Regions from separate parts of the Candidatus Villigracilis affinis genome, predicted to be linked through region 3. Evidence: riboswitches for the same ligand, from Rfam matches in the RefSeq annotation. Region 3 holds a riboswitch; each other region holds the start of a gene.
The links. Region 3 has a riboswitch for S-adenosylmethionine ahead of IPI86_RS14030 (hypothetical protein). Riboswitches for the same ligand answer to the same signal wherever they lie in the genome.
Positions count from the first base shown of each region.

Region 1: it holds a riboswitch for S-adenosylmethionine, as region 3 does, so the genes downstream of both, IPI86_RS20780 (hypothetical protein) here and IPI86_RS14030 (hypothetical protein) in region 3, are expected to answer to the same signal.
Region 2: it holds a riboswitch for S-adenosylmethionine, as region 3 does, so the genes downstream of both, IPI86_RS18680 (O-acetylhomoserine aminocarboxypropyltransferase/cysteine synthase family protein) here and IPI86_RS14030 (hypothetical protein) in region 3, are expected to answer to the same signal.

Region 1 covers NZ_JADJKT010000038.1:2,705-6,857, reverse strand. Annotated here, with positions in the region: gene IPI86_RS20790 (TIGR03862 family flavoprotein) at 1-1,215, shown strand, start outside; gene IPI86_RS20785 (hypothetical protein) at 1,246-1,698, shown strand; SAM riboswitch class I at 1,790-1,890, shown strand; gene IPI86_RS20780 (hypothetical protein) at 1,994-2,332, shown strand; gene IPI86_RS20775 (nuclear transport factor 2 family protein) at 2,335-2,526, shown strand; gene IPI86_RS20770 (hypothetical protein) at 2,531-2,767, shown strand; gene IPI86_RS20765 (hypothetical protein) at 3,098-3,805, shown strand; gene IPI86_RS20760 (DUF5946 family protein) at 3,706-4,119, shown strand; gene IPI86_RS20755 (hypothetical protein) at 4,144-4,153, shown strand, end outside.
Region 2 covers NZ_JADJKT010000036.1:757,501-761,653, forward strand. Annotated here, with positions in the region: gene IPI86_RS18670 (aspartate kinase) at 1-264, shown strand, start outside; gene asd (aspartate-semialdehyde dehydrogenase) at 339-1,400, shown strand; SAM riboswitch class I at 1,490-1,612, shown strand; gene IPI86_RS18680 (O-acetylhomoserine aminocarboxypropyltransferase/cysteine synthase family protein) at 1,718-3,010, shown strand; gene metA (homoserine O-succinyltransferase) at 3,085-4,014, shown strand; gene IPI86_RS18690 (O-acetylhomoserine aminocarboxypropyltransferase/cysteine synthase family protein) at 4,011-4,153, shown strand, end outside.
Region 3 covers NZ_JADJKT010000029.1:102,862-107,014, reverse strand. Annotated here, with positions in the region: gene IPI86_RS14040 (TIGR03862 family flavoprotein) at 204-1,433, shown strand; gene IPI86_RS14035 (hypothetical protein) at 1,463-1,915, shown strand; SAM riboswitch class I at 2,007-2,107, shown strand; gene IPI86_RS14030 (hypothetical protein) at 2,213-2,551, shown strand; gene IPI86_RS14025 (nuclear transport factor 2 family protein) at 2,554-2,985, shown strand; gene IPI86_RS14020 (alpha/beta fold hydrolase) at 2,988-3,923, shown strand; gene IPI86_RS14015 (DUF5946 family protein) at 3,920-4,153, shown strand, end outside.

The DNA.
Region 1 (4,153 bases), on a different contig from region 3:
GCAATTATCGGCGGCGGGCCTGCAGGGTTGATGGCGGCAGAGGTTTTGAGCGGACATGGCGTGCAGGTGGATGTGTATGATTCCATGTCATCGCTGGGGCGGAAATTTCTGATGGCGGGCAAAAGCGGATTGAATCTCACGCACTCAGAGCCGTTCGAAAAATTCGTTTCACGGTATGGAAATCGAAAAAATGAAGTGGAAAAGTGGTTATCCGATTTCACGCCCGATGACCTGCGCGAGTGGGCGCGCGGACTCGGGGTGGAAACTTTCGTTGGCACATCGGGGCGGGTCTTTCCGAAAGAGATGAAGGCCAGTCCGCTGTTGCGTGCATGGTTGAAACGGCTGGGCGATGCGGGAGTCAATTTTCATTTGCGGCACAGGTGGGTAGGAGGGATTATCGCCGGGGATGGCGGTGGGAGCATCATTAAATTTGAAACGCCCGAGGACGAAAAAACCGTCCATGCCGATGCGGTGATTCTGGCGCTTGGCGGGGGCAGTTGGGCAAGACTCGGCTCGGACGGCGTATGGGTCCATTGGTTGAAGCAGGCCGGGGTTAAGGTCGAAGCGTTGAAACCATCCAATTGCGGATTTGATGTGACATGGAGTCCACATTTTCGGGAGCGATTCGATGGTCAGCCGCTGAAATCGGTAGTGTTGTCGTTTGGGTCGTTCCATCAACAGGGTGAATTCATTGTGACGAAGGAAGGCGTGGAGGGAAGTTTGATCTACGCTGCTTCGGCGCCGCTCCGTGATGAGATCGAAGCCAACGGCAAGGCAGTCCTTGAATTGGACATGACACCTGACAGGTCACACGAGTGGCTGGTTGAAAGATTATCAAAACCGCGCGGCTCGCGTTCGATGTCGAGTCATCTTGAAAAGACGGTGGGGTTGAAAGGCGTGAAGGTGGGGCTGCTGCATGAGTTCATGCCAAAAGAGGAATTTTCAAACACAGAACGGTTGGCGGCTTTCATCAAACACATGCCCATCCCATTGATCGCGACACGTCCGCTGGATGAGGCGATCAGTTCCGCTGGCGGCGTGATGTTCGAATCTCTGGATGAACATTTGATGCTTCGCGAACTCCCAGGGATCTTTTGCGCAGGTGAGATGCTCGATTGGGAAGCGCCGACGGGAGGCTATTTATTGACCGCCTGTTTCGCCAGTGGACGCAAAGCAGGAAACAGCGCACTGGCATGGCTAAAAGATCATCAATGATTCCAGATAACCCTTTGAAAAGGAGAGAATATGAACAAGGATAAACGCGCGGAATTGCTAAAAGATGAATACATCATGCTGCAACATTTCTACGAAGACATGGACAGCAAAGGGTTGAACATCAAGAATTGGGCGATCACGGTCGCACTCGCAACGATCGGCGCTGGATTCCTGTACAAGAACAGTGTTTTGTTCCTCATTGCTTTTGGCGCCTCGATCGTGTTTTGGTTTCTTGAAGGTCACTGGCGGGGTTTATCTCATTTCTTTTCGACGCGGATTCAGGAAATCGAAAAGATCATCCGGGAGGAAAAGCACGGTGAAGCGATACCGCTTCAGACCTACGCAAGCTGGTCAAAGGAGTACAGCGCAAAAGGCGACCAGACCATCAAGTACATGCAAAAAGTGAATGTTGCAATTCCACATGTGTTTATTGCGCTGCTCAGTCTTGTATTATTTATTCTGGGTTTGTACGGCGTACTGTGAATCATTATAAAGAGAAAGAGACGCCACGAAAATTTTTGAGTTGACATGCCCTATTCGCTATGATATAAAAACGAAAACAATATTTTAGCTGTACTCATCCAGAGAGGCTGAGGGACCGACCCTTTGAAGCCTCGGCAACCGTTCAAGCGGTGCCAACTTCGGCAGACCGTAAACGAGTCTGGTAGATGAGAGATGATATGTGTCTCGCATGTCGCCTCTCACAATGAGAGGCGTTTTATTATGTCGTTGAAAGGAAGGCGTTCTGCCTGACGAAGCAATGACACGGAGAACCTAAATGGAAATCGGCGAAACAATTTACGTCACCACCCGCGAGGAATTCCGCGAATGGCTGGAAAAGAATCACAAGACCTGCAAAGAGATCTGGTTGATCCAGTACAAGAAATTCACCCAAAAGCCATCCATCCCATATGTGGATGCGGTGGAGGAAGCGATTTGCTTTGGCTGGATCGACGGCTTCGAAAAAGGCATGGATGATCAACGCTATGCAAAACGCTTCTCGCCGCGCAGGCAGAAATCCATTTGGACAGATGCGAATATCGAGCGGGCGCGAAAAATGATGGAAGAAGGAAAAATGACCGCAGCCGGGCGAGTACTGTTACCAAAAGGAATCTAAATATGCACGAAGATATTTTGAATATCCAGCAATTGATCGCTCGCTTTGCCAACAGCTTCGACGTGAAAGATTGGGATGGATTGCAGGCCTGTTTCACCGAATCACTTTACACCGATTACTCCGACCTGCGCGGCACGCCGCCCGAAACCATCTCAGCCAGTGAGTATGTAAGACTCCGCCGCGAGGTCGCTTGACCACTTGAAACTTCATCACGTGGTCGGGAATTATGAGGTTATCTTCCCCGATTTCGATGCCGCCGCCTGCCGCGCCTCAATGGTGGTTTGGAGAAGGTCCGAAACAGAGGAATTCACCACCCACTGCATGTATGATTTCCAGCTTGCAAGGCAATGGGGGGCATGGAAGATCAGCGGCATTACGCAAAAAGTCTTGTGGAGCGAGGGCGTCTCATCCATTCATAAAGGGCCCAAAGCCTAGCCATGTATCGAAAAGGCTGGCGATATTATCGCAACGTGACCCTGCTGTGGATATTGTTTTCGTCGTTCTTATGATCGGCGGCTACGCGTTGGAACACCCGCTGTATTGGACCCTAGTACTGTTTATATGGGTGCTCCGTTCGGCTTTCGGGAATGCCTTTCAATTTGCGCATCCATCCCGAAGATTCAACTGGGACAGCAAATCCAACCTGGTGTTCAAGGATCACTTTCAAATCGCGTGACGGACTGACCCCTCTTCGGGCGATTCCATGCTGGCAGAAATCGCGCCGTTATTATCCTGATCCACGGGTTGGGAGGCGCAGGCACCGACATGCTGGTCCATGCTTCATTTCTTGTCAACGCAGGCTACGGCGTGATCCATGATCGACCTGCGCGCTCATGGCAGCAGCGACGGCGACACATCCACCTACGGCCTGCGCGAAGCAGAGCGATGTTGCAGGCGCGGTGGATTACCTGCTCAGCCGCGTGGATGTCAACGGGGGCAAAGATCGGCGCGCTGGGGATTTCGCTCGGCGCACAAGCTGCCCTGCGCGGCGCGTTGAAAACAGACAAGATCCGTGCACTTGTCCTCGATGGTCTAAGCCCTGCCCGATTATCCGACCATGGCGGCTCCCCCAGATCCATACAGCGCTGGCTCAACCTGCCTTTCAACTGGCTGTACTATCGGATGTATGAATATATGATCCGCGGCAGGGATGCGGGTGTTTTGGAGGTGATCGGAAGAATCGCGCCTCGGCCCATCCTGCTGATTGCCAGCGGCTCGAAAGACATTTACTTCAGCCGATTATTTTACGAAGCAGCCAAAGACCCCCGCGAACGATGGGAAATCCAGACGGGCTTCACGGTGTGGCGCTTGCTGGCAACCCGCAGGAATATATTGATCGCGTGGTCGGCTTTTCAACCGAACCCTGCCGTGACCTGCCCCCCGAATGCGGCGCAGCGGACTGCGAATCCCGTTTTCATGAGTTCCTTGCCCTGGAATTCACAGATGCTGGCTACAGCATCGTCCATCACTTGACAGTCACTGCGTACGTGCTTCAGCACTCCAGCAGGTTGACTCGCGAAGGCTGGCTGCACGAGCGCGGATTACTACATGAATTCCTCGTGGAAAATAAGCCGCCTGCCTTCATTAGGAAACAGAACAAAGATTTGGTTGATAGTGGCAAGCGCACCTTCAAGATCAATTCAAGGGATGGTTTACCTGTTATAAATAAATCCACGTGGACGAAGACGATTCTCAATGTCCGCGCCGAGAATGCGGAAGTTTATTGCGCGGATGTGTTCACGTGGGCGAAGGCTGTGTTAGAAGATGCAGAAAGATTGGACGTCTGAAATTAAGTTTTGGAGAAACTAAACTTGCAAACAA
Region 2 (4,153 bases), on a different contig from region 3:
AAAGCCTTCGCCGTTGAAATCGAAGACGATGACATCGACCGCGTCTGGGCCACAGAAGATGTATCCATCATCACAGTCGTCGGCGCAGGGATGCGTCACACACCTGGGGTTTCGGGCAGAGTGTTCAGCAAACTCGGCAATGACGGCGTGAACGTCCTCGCCATTGCGCAGGGCTCATCCGAAGTATCCATCTCTCTCGTTGTTGATGCAGTGGATACGGAAAATGCGGTCAAGGCGTTGCATGAACTTATTGTTGCAAGTTAACAAGTTTGCACGTTAGAACGTTACAAAACCTTCAAACCTTTAAACATTCAAACTTTCAAACACTAGGAGTCCGCATGTCCCAATCTCAAATCCCCGTAGCAATTCTCGGCGCGACAGGTTCTGTCGGCCAGCGATTTATTTCTTTGCTCGATAATCATCCGTGGTTCAAGGTGGTGGCACTCGCCGCATCAGACCGTTCCGTTGGGCAGCCGTATTCCAAAGCCGCCCGCTGGGTGTTGGATGACCCCATGCCTGCGTATGCGCGGGATATGATCGTTGTCCCTGCCAATACGGATGCGGTGCAAGCGAAGATCGTTTTCTCTGCTTTGCACACAGAAATCGCGAATGAACTCGAACCCGCCTTCGCAAAAGCAGGCGCGGCAGTCTGCTCAAATGCGTCATCGTATCGGCGCGGAGAGGATGTGCCGTTGCTGCTGCCTGAGATCAACGCGGAGCATATTCAACTGGTCAAGCAGCAGCGCAAGAACAACGGCTGGAGCGGATGCATTGTCACGAATCCCAATTGCACGAGCACAGGACTCACAATTGCGCTCAAGGCATTGGATGAGTCCTTTGGCGTGAAGAAAGTATTCATGGTTTCGTTACAGGCGCTTTCGGGCGCGGGCTACCCTGGCGTGCCATCGCTCGACATCATGGACAATGTCATCCCCAACGTGGGCAATGGCGGCGAAGAAGAAAAAGTGGAATGGGAACCGCGCAAGATGCTGGGCAAATTCAACGAAAGCAAAATTGATATGGCAAATATCACATTCAGCGCGCACACAAATCGCGTGGCTGTGATCGATGGTCACACCGTCTGTGCGAGCGTGGCATTGGACAAACCCGTTGAGCCAGAAGTTGCGATTCAAGCGTTACGCGACTATGCCGCAAAACCGTCAGCGAGGAATCTGCCTTCGACGCCCAAACCAGTTATCGAGGTTAAGGATGAGGCGGATAGGCCCCAGCCAAGACTCGACCGATTAACAGGCAAAGGCATGACGACAGTAGTCGGCCGCGTGAGGCGCGATCCAATCCTTGATCTTAAATTCGTTGTACTTTCACACAACACGATTCGCGGCGCGGCGGGTGCATCCATTTACAATGCGGAGCTGCTTGTGAATGAAAATCTTTTATAAAGAGTACCCAAACGGGTAACACGTTAATCTGTTCAATCGCTTGACACATTCACAAACGCCGTGATATAAACGGCGAAATTAAATATTCGCTCTTATCCAGAGAAGCTGAGGGACCGACCCTTTGAAGCTTCGGCAACCAAACAAAAGTTATGGTGCCAAATTCGGCAAATAGGAATGACAGCAAAACGTCATTCATATCTGGAAGATGAGAGGACGGTATAGACGTATACCTCTTCTTGTACTTTCAGAAGAGGTTATTTTTTTTTTTAATCTCTTCTGAAGGGCGGGTAAACATTATTCAAGAGGAGATAACTCAAATGTCCACAATCAAAGATCGCAAGTTAGGTTTCGCAACCCGCCAGTTACATGCGGGCTATTCACCAGATGCCACCACTGGCAGCCGCGCCGTGCCGTTGTACCAAACAACGAGCTATCAGTTCAAGAACACTGAACATGCCGCAAATTTGTTCGCGCTCAAAGAGCTGGGAAATATTTACACCCGCTTGATGAACCCGACCACCGATGTGCTTGAACAGCGCATTGCCGCACTCGAAGGCGGCGTTGCCGCTCTGGCCGCAAGCTCTGGACATGCCGCACAGGCACAGGCAATTTTCACTTTGTGCAGCGCAGGCGACCATATCGTTTCGTCATCCCGTTTGTATGGCGGCACGTACAACCAGTTCGCCTACACCCTGCCCAAGCTGGGGATCAATGTCACTTTTGTTGACCCAAGCGACCCGAAGAATTTTGAAGCGGCCATTCAGCCGAACACGAAAATTATTTACGGTGAGACTCTCGGCAACCCCGATATTTCCGTCTTCCCGTTTGAAGAAGTATCCGAGATCGCGAACAAGCACAAACTGATCTTGTTCATCGACAACACCTTTGCCACTCCGTATCTTTTCCGCCCGTTCGAATATGGCGCGCACGTCATCACCCACTCGACCACCAAGTTCATCACAGGCAACGGCACATCCATTGGCGGCATCATCGTGGACGGCGGCAACTACGATTGGAGCAACGGCAAGTTCGAGAATTTCAACACGCCCGATCCTTCGTATCATGGACTCGTATATTCCTCCATCGCCGCGGCGGGACTTCCCCCATTTGCGATCAAAGCGCGCGTGCAAGTTCTGCGCGATCTCGGCGCCTGCCAATCTCCGTTCAACGCATGGCAGACCCTGCTCGGACTCGAAACCCTCAACCTGCGCATTGACCGTCACGTGCAGAACACGCAAGCTGTTGCCGAATATCTTGAGGCTCATCCCAAAGTTAGCTGGGTCAAATACCCTGGCCTCAAGAGCCACCCCGATTACGCTCGCGCCAAGAAGTATCTTCCCAAGGGCGCAGGCGCAATTCTCGGATTTGGCATCAAAGGCGGCGCAGAAGCAGGCAAGAAATTCATCGAAAGCCTGCAACTCTTCAGCCACCTCGCCAACGTCGGTGATGCGCGCAGTCTCGCCATTCACCCCGCCACCACGACGCACAGCCAGCTCAGTGACGAGCAACAAGTCTCCGCTGGCGTCAGCCCCGATTTCATCCGCTTGAGCATTGGTCTCGAAGACTTCGAAGACATCAAGTGGGATCTGGAGCAGGCCTTAAATTCATAAGGATGAAGGCGGAAGGATGAAGGATGAAATTTTGTCCTTTGTCCTCATCCTTCATCCTTCATAATTCATCCTTTATGCCCGTAAAAATTCCAACCACCCTTCCCGCTCGTACCACTCTCGAAAACGAGAACATCTTCATCATGGACGAAGACCGTGCCATTCATCAGGACATCCGCGCTTTGCGTGTTGCCATTCTGAACTTGATGCCTACCAAGATTTCTACTGAAACACAGATCCTGCGCCTGCTTTCCAATTCGGCATTACAGGTGGAAGTCACTTTACTCAACACCGCCACGCATGAATCCAAGAACACCGATGCCGATCACTTGCTTGAGCATTATGTGACTTTCGATGATGTGAAGGATCAAAAATTCGATGGTCTCATCATCACTGGCGCGCCTGTGGAACAAATGCCCTTCGAAGATGTGGATTACTGGCAGGAACTCAAACGCATCATGGACTGGTCGGAGACGAATGTTGAATCCACATTTCACATTTGCTGGGGAGCGCAAGCGGGCTTGTATCACAAATACGGGATCCCAAAATACGACCTGCCCCGCAAGATGTTCGGTGTCTTTGAGCACCGTCTCTTAAATCGGACCGAAAGCCTGATGCGCGGCTTCGATGACATTTTCCTCGCCCCGCACTCCCGTCACACCGAAATCCGCCGCGAAGATATTGAGAAGCATTCCGAGTTACAGATCCTTGCTGAATCAGAGGATGCAGGCGTGTACATCGTCAGTGACAAAGACGGACGCAATCTTTACATCACGGGGCACTCTGAATATGACCCGCTCACCCTCAAAGGCGAATACGACCGCGACGTGAATAAAGGTCTGCCCATTCACGTGCCGAAAAATTATTATCCCAACGACGACCCGAGCAAAATGCCCAACGTCCGCTGGCGCGGGCATGCCAACTTGCTATACGCGAACTGGCTGAACTATTATGTCTATCAGTCCACACCGTTCGACCCGAATGAAATCCCCAAGAGAAATAAATGACCTCACCCCGCAAGTTCGGATTCAACACACGTCAACTGCACGAAGGCTACACTCCCGACCCAGCCACAGGCAGCCGCGCCGTTCCCATCTATCAAACCACTGCCTACGACCTGCAAAGCACAGACCGCGCCGCGAGACT
Region 3 (4,153 bases):
GAGCAGAATACGTAACATCCCAGCGGGGCAAAGACTGTATCATCAAATTTGATTGTTAATATCATTGCAAGGCGGAGCAGTTCCGCCGAAGCAATCTTTTAATTACAGCGCACCGCCCATAGCCCGGAGATCGCCACGCCGCCGGAAGAACATCGGCGGCTCGCGATGACATGTTGAAAACGAAATCCCTTTATAATGACCATATGAATCAGATAGTGGCAATTATCGGCGGCGGGCCTGCAGGGTTGATGGCGGCAGAGGTTTTGAGTGGAAATGGTGTGCAGGTGGATGTCTACGATTCCATGCCATCGCTGGGGCGGAAATTTCTGATGGCGGGCAAAAGCGGATTGAATCTCACGCACGCAGAGCCGTTCGAGAAATTCGTTTCACGCTATGGAAATCGAAAAAATGAAGTGGAAAAGTGGTTATCTGATTTCACGCCCGATGACCTGCGCGAGTGGGCGCGCGGACTCGGGGTGGAAACTTTCGTTGGTACATCGGGTCGAGTCTTTCCGAAAGAGATGAAGGCCAGCCCCCTGCTGCGGGCTTGGTTGAAACGGCTGGGCGATGCGGGAGTCAATTTTCATTTGCGGCACAGGTGGGTTGGAGCAATCACCGCCGGGGACAGTGGCGGGAGCATCATTAAATTTGAAACGCCCGGGGACGAAAAAACTGTCCATGCCGATGCGGTGATTCTGGCGCTTGGCGGGGGCAGTTGGGCAAGACTCGGCTCGGACGGCGTATGGGTCAATTGGTTGAAGCAGGCCGGGGTTAAGGTCGAAACGTTGAAACCATCCAATTGCGGATTTGATGTGGCGTGGAGTCCGCATTTTCGGGAGCGATTCGATGGTCAGCCGCTGAAATCGATTGTGTTGTCATTTGGGTCGTTCCATCAACAGGGTGAATTCATTGTGACGAAGGAAGGCGTGGAGGGGAGTTTGATCTACGCTGCTTCGGCGCCGCTCCGTGATGCGATCGAAGTCAATGGCAAGGCAGTCCTTGAATTGGACATGACACCTGACAGGTCACACGAGTGGCTGGTAGAAAGATTATCAAAACCGCGCGGCTCGCGTTCGATGTCGAGTCATCTTGAAAAGACGGTGGGGTTGAAAGGCGTGAAGGTGGGGCTGCTGCATGAGTTCATGCCAAAAGAGGAATTTTCAAATGCAGAACGGTTGGCGGCTTTCATCAAACACATGCCCATCCCATTGATCGCGACACGTCCGCTGGATGAGGCGATCAGTTCCGCTGGCGGCGTGATGTTCGAATCGCTGGATGAACATTTGATGCTTCGCGAACTCCCAGGGATCTTTTGCGCAGGCGAGATGCTCGATTGGGAAGCGCCGACAGGAGGCTATTTATTGACCGCCTGTTTCGCCAGTGGACGCAAAGCAGGAAACAGCGCAATGGCATGGATAAAAGCTCATCAATAATTCCAGAAACTCTTTGAAAAGGAGAGAATATGAACAAGGATAAACGCGCGGAATTGCTAAAAGATGAATACATCATGCTGCAACATTTCTACGAAGACATGGACAGCAAAGGGTTGAACATCAAGAATTGGGCGATCACGGTCGCACTCGCAACGATCGGCGCTGGATTCCTGTACAAGAACAGCGTTTTGTTCCTTATTGCTTTTGGCGCCTCGATTGTGTTTTGGTTTCTTGAAGGTCACTGGCGGGGTTTATCTCATTTCTTTTCGACGCGGATTCAGGAAATCGAAAAGATCATCCGGGAGGAAAAGCATGGTGAAGCGATACCGCTTCAGACCTACGCAAGCTGGTCAAAGGAATATAATGCAAAAGGCGACCAGACCATCAAGTACATGCAAAAAGTGAATGTTGCAATTCCACATGTGTTTATTGCGCTGCTCAGTCTTGTATTATTTATTCTGGGTTTGTACGGTGTACTATGAATTGTTATAAAGAGAAAGAGACGCCGCGAAAATTTTTGAGTTGACATGCCCTATTCGCTATGATATAAAAACGAAAACAATATTTTAGCTGTACTCATCCAGAGAGGCTGAGGGACCGACCCTTTGAAGCCTCGGCAACCGTTCAAGCGGTGCCAACTTCGGCAGACCGTAAACGAGTCTGGTAGATGAGAGATGATATGTGTCTCGCATGTCGCCTCTCACAATGAGAGGCGTTTTTATTATGTCGTTGAGAGGAAGGCGTTTTGCCTTACGAAGCAATGACACGGAGAATTTAAAATGGAAATCGGCGAAACAATTTACGTCACCACCCGCGAGGAATTCCGCGAATGGCTGGAAAAGAATCACAAGACCTGCAAAGAGATCTGGTTGATCCAGTACAAGAAATTCACCCAGAAGCCATCCATCCCTTATGTGGATGCGGTGGAGGAAGCCATTTGCTTCGGCTGGATCGACGGCTTCGAAAAAGGCATGGACGATCAACGCTATGCAAAACGCTTCTCGCCGCGCAGGCAGAAATCCATTTGGACAGATGCGAACATCGAGCGGGCGCGAAAAATGATGGAAGAAGGAAAAATGACCGCAGCCGGGCGAGTACTGTTACCAAAAGGAATCTAAATATGCACGAAGATATTTTGAATATCCAGCAATTGGTCGCCCGTTTCGCCAATAGCTTCGACATGAAAGATTGGGATGGATTGCAGGCCTGTTTCACCGAATCACTTTACACCGATTACTCCGACCTGCGCGGCACGCCGCCCGAAACCATCTCAGCCAGTGAGTATGTAAGACTCCGCCGCGAGTCGCTTGACCACTTGAAACTTCATCACCTGGTCGGGAATTACGAGGTTACCTTCCCCGATTTCGATGCCGCCGCCTGCCGCGCCTCAATGGTGGTTTGGAGAAGGTCCGAAACAGAGGAATTCACCACCCACTGCATGTATGATTTCCAGCTTGCAAGGCAATGGGGGGCATGGAAGATCAGCGGCATTACGCAAAAAGTCTTGTGGAGCGAGGGCGTCTCATCCATTCATAAAGGGGCCAAAGCCTAGCCATGTATCGAAAAGGCTGGCGATATTATCGCAACGTGACCCTGCTGTGGATATTGTTTTTCGTCGTTCTCATGATCGGCGGCTACGCGTTGGAACACCCGCTGTATTGGACCCTGGTACTGTTTATATGGGTGCTCCGTTCGGCTTTCGGGAATGCCTTTCAATTTGCGCATCCATCCCGAAGATTCAACTGGGACAGCAAATCCAACCTGGTGTTCAAGGAAGTCACTTTCAAATCGCGTGACGGACTGACCCTCTTCGGGCGATTCCATGCTGGCAGAAATCGCGCCGTTATTATCCTGATCCACGGGTTGGGAGGCGCAGGCACCGACATGCTGGTCCATGCTTCATTTCTTGTCAACGCAGGCTACGGCGTATTCATGATCGACCTGCGCGCTCATGGCAGCAGCGACGGCGACACATCCACCTACGGCCTGCGCGAAGCAGACGATGTTGCAGGCGCGGTGGATTACCTGCTCAGCCGCGTGGATGTCAACGGGGCAAAGATCGGCGCGCTGGGGATTTCGCTCGGCGCACAAGCTGCCCTGCGCGGCGCGTTGAAAACAGACAAGATCCGCGCACTTGTCCTCGATGGTCTAAGCCCTGCCCGATTATCCGACCATGGCGGCTCCCCCAGATCCATACAGCGCTGGCTCAACCTGCCTTTCAACTGGCTGTACTATCGGATGTATGAATACATGATCCGCGGCAGGGATGCGGGTGTTTTGGAGGTGATCGGAAGAATCGCGCCTCGCCCCATCCTGCTGATTGCCAGCGGCTCGAAAGACATTTACTTCAGCCGATTATTTTACGAAGCAGCCAAAGACCCCCGCGAACGATGGGAAATCCACGACGGGCTTCACGGTGTGGCGCTTGCTGGCAACCCGCAGGAATATATTGATCGCGTGGTCGGCTTTTTCAACCGAACCCTGCCATGACCTGCCCCGAATGCGGCGCAGCAGACTGCGAATCCCGTTTTCATGAGTTCCTTGCCCTGGAATTCACAGATGCTGGCTACGGCATCGTCCATCACTTGACCGTAACCGTGTACATGCTCCAACACTCCAGCAGGTTGACTCGCGAAGGCTGGCTGCACGAGCGCGGATTACTACATGAATTCCTCGTGGAAAATAAGCCGCCTGCCTTCATTAGGAAACAGAACAAAGAT